One region of the Serratia sp. TSA_198.1 genome, then DNA from elsewhere that is predicted to be linked to it. Evidence: predicted binding sites of a transcription regulator. Region 1 holds the regulator's gene; each other region holds the start of a gene.
The links. Region 1 encodes CRP, which controls carbon source genes, mostly activating them, when cyclic AMP is high. Its sites were predicted from a motif close to ATGTGANNNNNNTCACAT; they were not measured.

Region 1 (3,277 bases):
CAGGGCGTTGGATTTAAACGACAGGTAGCTGAACAGCGCCGGCCAGAACGGCAGGCGGTTTTGATTGGCCATCAGGTCGCGACGGTATAACGGATGCTGGGTGCGCAGCAGGCGAGCGATGCGGCTGAAGTGGTAGTAACAGAACTGACCCACCGGATTGTCGGGGTGCTGTGCGGCCACTTTTTCCAATGCTGCCAGCTCGTTGGTCATACTGAAGCGCTGGGAGTATTGATGATAGAGAATATCGTGCGCCACCGTGCGCAGCCGGCCGGCAATCACCTGCGCATTGCGGCGGATAATCGCCTCGGCCTGGCTCTGCTCCACCAGTTTTTGCACTTCTTCCGGCAGGTGCAGGCTGACGGTAATGTGTTCTTGTAAATCCAGCGCGACCTGAAAGGTTCGCTGCAGGCGTTTTTGCTCGAGATTATTGGCGTGCGGCAAAAAGTTGAGCTGCTGATACAGCAGGCTGATCAGGTCCATCACTTTTTGCTGGCGCACCAGCAGTGGCGGTAACGCGGTTTGCGGATCGGTATGTTGGGTTAACAGGGAATACTTGGCTTCGAAGTAGTCCGCCAGTTCCAGATAAAGCTGGCTCAACGATTCGCGCATCGGCTGTTCTTTCCACAGCTTGAACCAGAACCAGGTGAACAGGCCGTACCAGGCGGTACCCACCACATACAGTAAGGGGGCGTACCACAGCGGCACCGTGCCGGCCATGCTGAGAGAAAAGATGGCGGCGATCAACGCGGCGGGGAGCAGGCGGGCATGTAACGGGCTGATCTCGCCGCTGACGCCGAGCAGCAGAGCCAGGCCGAGCATCAACGCCGGCAGCGGCAATTGCCACAGCAACGCCTGCTGCAGCAACAGGCTGCTGAGTGCAAACAGTGAGCCGCCGACGATCAGGCGTTTGAAAAAACGTTTGTGGGGCGTGTCCAGCCCGGCGATGTTACAGCAGGCGGGAACCAGGGAAAACAGCAGGCCGAGTTGCAGGTGGCCGATCAGCAGGCCAAAGAGCACCGGCAGACACAGCACCAGCGTTTGCCGCAGTGCGTAATTGACTTCCGGGTGGTAAATCAGTCGACGCCACATGATCGGTCGGGGCATAAAAAAACGGCGCGAATCATCGCGCCGTTTTTTCAGTGATTAACGTGTGCCGTAAACGACAATGGTTTTGCCGTGGGCGGAGATCAGGTTTTGATCCTCCAGCATTTTCAGAATGCGGCCGACGGTTTCACGTGAACAACCGACGATCTGACCAATTTCCTGGCGGGTGATTTTGATCTGCATGCCGTCTGGGTGGGTCATGGCATCGGGTTGTTTCGCCAGGTTCAGCAGCGTTTGCGCGATGCGACCGGTAACGTCCAGGAAGGCGAGGTTACCCACTTTCTCTGAGGTCACTTGCAGGCGGCTTGCCATCTGCGCTGACAGGCGCATCAGGATGTCCGGGTTGACCTGAATCAGTTGGCGGAATTTCTTGTAAGAAATCTCAGCCACTTCACAGGCGGTTTTCGCCCTGACCCAGGCGCTACGCTCCTGGCCTTCTTCAAATAATCCAAGCTCGCCGATGAAATCCCCCTGGTTAAGGTAGGACAAGATCATCTCTTTACCTTCTTCATCTTTAATCAGCACCGCGACGGAGCCTTTTACGATGTAGTAAAGCGTTTCGGCTTTTTCACCTTGGTGAATCAGCGTACTTTTGGATGGATATTTGTGGATATGGCAATGAGACAGGAACCATTCGAGTGTAGGGTCTGTTTGCGGTTTGCCGAGAACCATTCGCTGTTATCCTCTGTTGTTATCGCTGCCTTGTGTCACAGGGGTCAGAGTTCCCTGTAAAACGTGCTGTCGCCGTTGTTTTAAGGGTGGCTGGCAGCAGGTTTTGAGGCGTGTCATAAATATACGCTGTCGCTCTAGCATATTAACTTGCCGGGAGAGCTGCAAGCTACATTCTATTAACATACCGGTAAAGGAGCCTTTCTCTGGGAGTTTCCCTGAAATCAGTGTCCCGGAAAGATTTATTGCGGCTCTGTTTGTAGCACAGAGTGAGGCGGGTGTCTCGTGTTGTCTTGCTTGCGCATGACCAGCATCAGGTTCCGTTGCCAGTTTCTATGCGAAAGCGTACTCTGATTTTAAGAAATTAATCGGAGTGACCAATATGCAGGCAAGAGTTAAGTGGGTGGAAGGGTTGACGTTTCTGGGGGAATCCGCGTCTGGCCATCAGGTGTTGATGGACGGCAACGCCGGCGATAAAGCCCCCAGCCCGATGGAAATGGTGCTGATGTCGGTGGGGGGATGCAGCGCTATCGACGTGGTGTCGATCCTGAAAAAAGGGCGTAATGACGTGCGTGATTGCGAGGTGAAATTGACCTCCGAACGGCGTGAAGAAGTGCCGCGCGTCTTTACCCATATCAACCTGCATTTTATCGTGACCGGCAAAGGTCTGACCGACAATATCGTTGAACGTGCGGTGAACCTCTCCGCCGAGAAATACTGCTCGGTGTCGTTGATGCTGAACAAGGCTGCCAGCGTGACTCACAGCTTTGAAATCCGCGACGTAGCGTAACGCGCAAGAATAAAGGGGCGCGGCCAACTGCCGCGCTCCGACCTATTACCCGATTTTTTTGCCTTCCAGCAGTTGCTGCACCAGCGGCGCCATGATCAGTTCCATCGCCAGCCCCATTTTGCCGCCCGGCACCACCAGCGTATTGATGTGCGAGATAAAAGAGCCTTGCAGCATCGCCAGCAGGTAAGGGAAATCGATCTGATCCAGCCCGCGGAAGTGAATCACCACGAAACTTTCATCCAGTGAAGGGATGGCTTTGGCGGCGAACGGGTTGGAGGTATCCACCGTCGGCACGCGCTGGAAGTTGATGTGGGTGCGCGAGAACTGCGGCGTGATGTAGTTGATATAATCCTCCATCGAACGCACCACCGAATCCATCACCGCTTCACGTGAATGCCCGCGCTCGCCGGTATCGCGGATCAGTTTTTGGATCCACTCCAGGTTAACGATCGGTACCACGCCGACCAGCAGATCGACATGTTTGGCCACGTCGGTATGTTCGGTAACCACGCCGCCATGCAACCCTTCATAGAACAGCACGTCGGTCGGCGCCGGCAGCGCTTCCCAAGGTGTAAAGGTGCCGGGGACCTGGTTATAAGGCACCGCTTCGTCGTAGGTATGAAGATACTTGCGCGACCGTCCGGTGCCGTTCTTGCCGTACTCGATAAAGCTCTGTTGCAGCAGACCGAAGTCGTTGGCCTCAGGCCCGAAATA
Region 2 (3,277 bases), on a different contig from region 1:
GCAAACACTCAGAACAACAGACGGGCGCGAATGGTACCGGCAATCGCCTTCATGCGCTGCAATGCGGCGTCGGCACGTTCGGTTTCCGCTTCGATATCGATAACCACGTAGCCGATTTCCGGACCGGTTTGCAGGTACTGCGCAGCGATGTTCACCCCTTCTTCCGCGAAGATCTGGTTAATCTGCGTCAGCACGCCAGGGCGGTTCTCGTGAATGTGCAGCAGGCGGCTGGCGTTCGGGCCATGCGCTGGCAGCGACACTTCCGGGAAGTTAACCGCCGACAGGGTCGAACCGTTGTCGGAGTATTTCGCCAGCTTGCCCGCCACTTCGTCGCCGATATTCTCCTGTGCTTCCTGAGTGGAGCCGCCGATATGCGGAGTCAGGATCACGTTGTCGAACTCGCACAGCGGCGAGTTGAACGGCTCGCTGTTGGTCGCAGGCTCTTCCGGGAAGACGTCGATCGCCGCACCGGCCAAATGTTTGCTGGCCAGTACATTGCACAGCGCAGGGATATCCACCACGGTGCCGCGCGAGGCGTTGATCAGAATCGAACCCGGCTTCATCAGCGCCAGCTCTTCTGCACCCATCATGTTCTTGGTCGACAGGGTTTCCGGCACGTGCAGCGTCACCACGTCGCTCATATTGAGCAAATCGGACAGATGCCTTACCTGCTGGGCATTACCCAACGGCAGCTTGTTCTCGATGTCGTAGAAAAATACCTTCATGCCCAGGCCTTCGGCCAGGATACCCAACTGGGTGCCGATATGGCCGTAGCCGATAATCCCCAGTCTCTTGCCGCGCGCTTCGAACGAGCCGACGGCCAGTTTCTGCCACTCGCCACGGTGTGCCTTGGCGTTGGCGGAAGGAATGCCGCGCAGCATCAGCAACAGCTCGCCCAGCACCATTTCGGCTACGGATCGGGTATTGGAGAAAGGCGCGTTAAACACCGGAATGCCGCGTTTGGTCGCCGCTTTCAGATCAACCTGGTTAGTGCCGATACAGAAACAACCCACCGCCACCAGTTTTTCTGCGGCAGCGAAAACTTCTTCGGACAGATGCGTACGCGATCGGATGCCGACGAAGTGAGCATCGCGGATGGATGCCTTAAGCGCTTCGGTGTCTAACGCACCTTTGTGATATTCAATGTTGGTATACCCGGCCGCAAGCAGATTATCTACCGTGCTCTGATGAACCCCTTCCACCAACAGGAATTTAATCCTGTCTTTCTCCAATGATACTTTTGCCATTTACCCGACCCTATATTCAGACTTCAGAAGCGGCTGTTATGAAACAGCACGCATCCAACATAACAAAAATAACGCGGGCGGCAATACAAACGATTGCCTGCCCGTCAGTACAAGGCTCAGCGTTGTTGCCGGTTTTTGGCAGAAAATGCCAAAGGGAAAGAAATAGACAGAAGCTTTGTGGAGCCAAGGCTCACAATGTGACATATGTCACCAAATTTGGCGCTTTTAATAAAAGATATTTTAGCCAGTGAATTATGCGGTCGGGCAGGATCCAAGACCGCATACAAGATAAAGGCGCACTCTACGCGCCTCCGTAGCATGGGGTTTATTCAACCACCTTCACGCCGTCAGGCGTACCGACCAGCGCCACATCCGCGCCACGATTGGCGAACAGGCCGACGGTCACCACCCCGGCGATGCCGTTGATTTTGTTTTCCAGCGCAATGGCATCCATGATGCTCAGGTTATGCACATCGAGGATCACGTTGCCGTTGTCGGTCAGCACGTTCTGACGGTATTCCGGCAGGCCGCCCAGCTTCACCAGCTCACGCGCCACATAAGATCGCGCCATCGGGATCACTTCCACCGGCAACGGGAACTTGCCCAGCACGTCCACCTGTTTGCTGGAGTCGACGATACAGATAAACTTGCGCGCGATGGCGGCAATGATTTTTTCACGCGTCAACGCCGCGCCGCCGCCTTTGATCATCTGCATCTGGCGGTTGATTTCATCCGCGCCGTCGACGTAAATATCCAGCGAATCCACTTCGTTGCTGTCGAACACGTGGATGCCCAGGCTTTTCAGCTTGGCGGTAGAGGCGTCGGAGCTGGACACCGCCCCTTCGATCTGGTGCTTGATGGAGCCGAGTGCGTCAATAAAGTGGGCGGCGGTAGAGCCGGTGCCCACCCCAACGATGGTGCCCGGGGTAACGTAATCCAGCGCTGCCCAGCCAACCGCTTTTTTCAGTTCATCCTGCGTCATGATATGTCCATTGCCTCTGTACGAAAACGTGTGCGTATTATAGGGTAAATCGCTATTTTTCACTCCGGCAGGATCACACTTCTTCACCCTAAGCCGCATTTTTAGGCGCGCCGCAGCAAAATAGCTCCGTGATTTTTCCACCTGTAAAACGCCAGAAATGTGGCATAGTGCCAGTATCAATCTAATTTAAGGGATATCTTTCCGATGAAACGCCCAGACTATCGAACGCTGCAAGCGCTGGACGCGGTGATCCGTGAGCGCGGCTTTGAGCGCGCCGCGCAGAAACTTTGCATCACCCAATCGGCGGTATCCCAGCGCATTAAACAGCTGGAAAATCTGTTCGGCCAGCCGCTGCTGGTGCGCACCGTACCGCCGCGGCCGACCGAGCAGGGCCAGAAATTGCTGGCGCTGTTGCACCAGGTGGAACTGCTGGAAGAGGAGTGGCTGGGTAACGACACCGGCGCCGATACGCCGCTGCTATTGTCGCTGGCGGTCAACGCCGACAGTCTGGCGACCTGGTTGCTGCCTGCGCTGAAACCGGTGCTGACCGATTCCCCTATCCGCCTGAACCTGCAGGTGGAGGACGAAACTCGTACCCAGGAAAGGCTGCGCCGCGGTGAAGTGGTGGGTGCGGTGAGTATCCAGCCGCAGCCGCTGCCAAGCTGTCTGGTGGATCAACTGGGCGCACTGGATTATCTGTTCGTCGCCTCGAAAGGCTTTGCCGAGCGCTACTTCCCGAACGGCGTCACGCGCTCCGCGCTGCTGAAAGCGCCTGCGGTGGCGTTCGATCATCTCGACGATATGCATCAGGCTTTCTTGCAACAGAACTTTGATCTGTCGCCGGGCAGCGTGCCTTGCCACATCGTGAACTCGTCGGAAGCCTTCGTGCAACTGGCGCGCCAGGGCACCACCTGCTGCATGATCCCGCACCTGCAAATTGAGAAAGAGCTGGATTCGGGTGAGCTTATCGATCTGACGCCGGGCCTGTTCCAGCGCCGCATGCTGTTCTGGCACCGCTTCGCGCCGGAGAGCCGCATGATGCGCAAAG
Region 3 (3,277 bases), on a different contig from region 1:
GACAATGATGTTGATGCCCGCCATCATGATCAGAAAGCCCAACAGCGTTTTGAACGTGCCTTCGGCGACTTTGCCGATGGATTTTTTCTGCAGCAACAACCCCAGCATGGCGATAAAGGCAATCAGGATCGACGCCTGACCAAGCAGATCTTTGACGATAAAATCGATCAGGCTACTCATGATGGGGGCCCTTCATGTCGCGCTCTTTCAAAAAGGCCACAATCTTTTGCTCGATTTCCGCTTTATCGGTGAGCCGGTGGAGAACAATGACCCGTTTTTTTTCTTCTTCGCTGGCGTCGGCATTTAAAATATCGGCGAAGGTTTTTTGGGTGAGAATAATATCTGATTTAAAGGCGCTGGCCTCAGAGATCGTAGTGTGATCAATATCGGCTTCAATCTCTAATTTTTTCAGCACCGCTTTTGCGCTCATTTCGATGGCAAAGCTGGAGCCGAGGCCGCAGCCGCAAACACACAGTATTTTAAGCATGGACATCTCCTCAGATTATATTTAACTGCCTGGCGAGTTTGTAATGGTGTCCTTCGGTGTCGACCAAACGTTTTTGCATGCTGATTAAATCAATCGGAATAGGTTGATTGCCGGCATTAATAATGATTGCCTTGTTTTTCATTCCGGAATGAATACAGCGCACGACTTCGCTGGCCATAAGGGTTCCCTGATAAATTTCTTCGCAGGTGGGATCGCCATTGCGCAGACCGTACCCCACGATGGTTTTGCGAATACGTACGCCAATCTTGGGTTCCAGCTGTTTAATCATGGTGTCGATCGCCCCCTGGAAGCCTGGCGAATACTCTTTTGTATATCCTTCAGAACATAAAATGATAACGCTGTTTTGCCGCTCCAGCCGGTGGGTTATTTTTTCCGCCAATGCGTTCAAGGGATGTTGGCATTCTGGAATCAGGGCAAAGTCCGCATTGGATTTTATCGCCGATTGCAGCGTCAGTTCCCCGCAGTAACCGCCCAGCAGCTCAATCATAAATACGCGGCCCGGCAGGGCGCGCCCGGTATTTCTCAGCTTGGAGACTTCTTTTATCACCTGCTCGCAGGCGGTGGAAAAGCCGATGGTGTAGTAGCTGCCAAAAACGTCATTGTCGATGGTCATGCCCACGCCAAAACAGTTAACGCCAAACTCGCTGAGCGTATTTAAAAACTGCAGCGAGCCGTCGCCGCCGGCCATAATAAGCACGTCAATGTGCAGCGCTTTAAGTTGCTTGCCGATAGCTTCATATTCACTGGCGACCAGTTTCTTTGCCGTTCGGCCAGAAGAGATAATGGGCATCGATGAAATAGAGAAATCGACCAGATCGCGTCTGGCGATGGAATGATGCTGATTAGCCAGTAAGCCCGGTATTCCGCCGTTAAACAGAACGATATCTGCCTGCGCCAGCCTGGCGACCTGAAAAATAAAGTTGTTGATACCGGTGACATCGCCACCGCTTATTACCACGCCGATTTTCATATGCCTGCTCCCAGCCCGTTCCGTTGCAGTCATTGTTATTTTTGGCATCGGTAAAATTTGCAAGCGATATCACAAAACAATCACAAATATTTCCTTCGAAGAGATTGACAGCACTATTGAGAGTGATTTTTCTGTGAGGTTTATCTCGTTTTTGTTTTTGATAGACAAAAGAGAAAAGGTGACTATTTATTGATAATCAATATGTTGCCATCCGATTGCTGCGGTTTTTTTATAAAGCGGGAAAAATAGCAGATTGGGCCGGGGTCAGTTTAATGAAATGTGATTACTCTCGCATTTTTTGTGGCAGTGAGACGAATACGTAAAATTAATATCCCTCAATATGGGGTCAGGATTAAATAGCTGCGCACTAATAGTGCTGCTGGTGAGGAGCATGCAGAGCGCCGACACGCCGTGAATCCATCCATGGAGGCTCGTATCGCGCGTCCATGCGCTCAACGGTCGGCTAACCTGCATGCTCTCCACCCGTCCCAAGCTTGGGGTGTTGCGGTATTAAACGCAGCCATTTAATAACCGCGCATTGATTAAGTCTTTTATTTGGCCGTGCCACTCAGGCCCTCACCACCGTGACCCCGGCCTGTTCCAGCGGGGCGATCAACGCGGCGTCGGTCGCGCGTTCGACGATAATGGTCTGCGCCAGCGTGATGTCGCCAATCGCAAATTGTGAGGCGGCGTTCAGCTTGGCGGCGGAGGCCAGCACCACGGTTTCTGCCGCCCGTGCCGCCAGCGCGCGCTTGATATAGGCCTCTTCGAGATCGCCGGTGCTGAGCCCGGCGGTCGGGTGCACGCCCGTCACGCCCATAAAGTAAATGTCGGCGCGGATGTGCGACATGGCTTCCACCGCGGCGGCACCCACGCTGACGATCGAGTGTTTATACAACCGCCCGCCGATCAGGATCACCTCCACCTTAGGGTGTTCAACCAACCCGACTGCCACGCTGGGGCTGTGGGTGACGATAGTTGCCTCCAGCGTGGGCGGCAGCTGTTTCACCAGCTCGGCGGAGGTGGTGCCACCATCGATGATCACCACTTGCCCTGGAATGATCATCGCCGCTGCGGCTTTGGCTATCGCGCGCTTGGCGGCCGATTCCTGCCCGTTTCTTTCGGCAAAGGTGCCGATGGCGGGGGAGACCGGCAGCGCGCCGCCGTGCACCCTTTGCAGCAGCCCTTCGCTGTCCAGCTCACGCAGATCGCGGCGGAGGGTGTCTTCGGACAGCCCGAACATTTCGCTGAGCTGTTTGGCCAGCACCTGTCCGTCCTGTGCCAGTTTTTCCAGAATGATTTTTTTGCGCTGACTGGTGAGCATCGCGTTGTCCCGTTAAATTTGCACTGCACGAAATATCTTGATCATACACGAAACTGCACGATAGTATCCAGTTCCTTTCCTGAGTTGTGGAGTTGACCAACATGATTGCGACCAAAGATCGGGTTCGTATCGTTGAAACCCGGGTGTTGTCCGACGACTGGTATCTGCTGAAAAAAACCACCTTTGATTTTTTGCGCCGTGATGGCGTATGGCAACGGCAAAACCGCGAAACTTACGATCGCGGCGACGGCGCGACCATTTTGCTGTTTAACCGGCAGGTGCAAAAGGTGGTGCTGACGCGCCAGTTCCGCTTCCCGGTGTTCGTCAACGGCCACGACGGCATGCTGATAGAGGCCGCCGCCGGCTTGCTGGACAATGCCTCGCCGGAGGAGCGCATTCGCGCCGAAGCGGAGGAGGAAACCGGCTATCGGGTGCAAAACGTGCAGAAGGTGTTTGAGGCCTATATGAGCCCCGG

Region 2: a site for CRP is predicted at 1,443-1,460, ahead of serA (phosphoglycerate dehydrogenase). Genes of this name have one in related genera too.
Region 3: a site for CRP is predicted at 1,756-1,773, ahead of ACUTSW_RS04590 (6-phosphofructokinase). Genes of this name have one in related genera too.

Annotation. Positions count from the first base shown of each region.
Region 1 covers NZ_JBQZFP010000007.1:19,123-22,399, reverse strand. Annotated here, with positions in the region: gene ACUTSW_RS21680 (YccS/YhfK family putative transporter) at 1-1,089, opposite strand, end outside; gene crp (cAMP-activated global transcriptional regulator CRP) at 1,144-1,776, opposite strand; gene ACUTSW_RS21670 (OsmC family protein) at 2,156-2,563, shown strand; gene ACUTSW_RS21665 (phosphoribulokinase) at 2,609-3,277, opposite strand, start outside.
Region 2 covers NZ_JBQZFP010000002.1:182,932-186,208, forward strand. Annotated here, with positions in the region: gene serA (phosphoglycerate dehydrogenase) at 9-1,247, opposite strand; gene rpiA (ribose-5-phosphate isomerase RpiA) at 1,573-2,229, opposite strand; gene ACUTSW_RS12260 (LysR family transcriptional regulator ArgP) at 2,434-3,277, shown strand, end outside.
Region 3 covers NZ_JBQZFP010000001.1:990,622-993,898, reverse strand. Annotated here, with positions in the region: gene ACUTSW_RS04600 (PTS sugar transporter subunit IIC) at 1-180, opposite strand, end outside; gene ACUTSW_RS04595 (PTS sugar transporter subunit IIB) at 173-487, opposite strand; gene ACUTSW_RS04590 (6-phosphofructokinase) at 498-1,478, opposite strand; gene ACUTSW_RS04585 (DeoR/GlpR family DNA-binding transcription regulator) at 2,047-2,802, opposite strand; gene ACUTSW_RS04580 (NUDIX domain-containing protein) at 2,904-3,277, shown strand, end outside.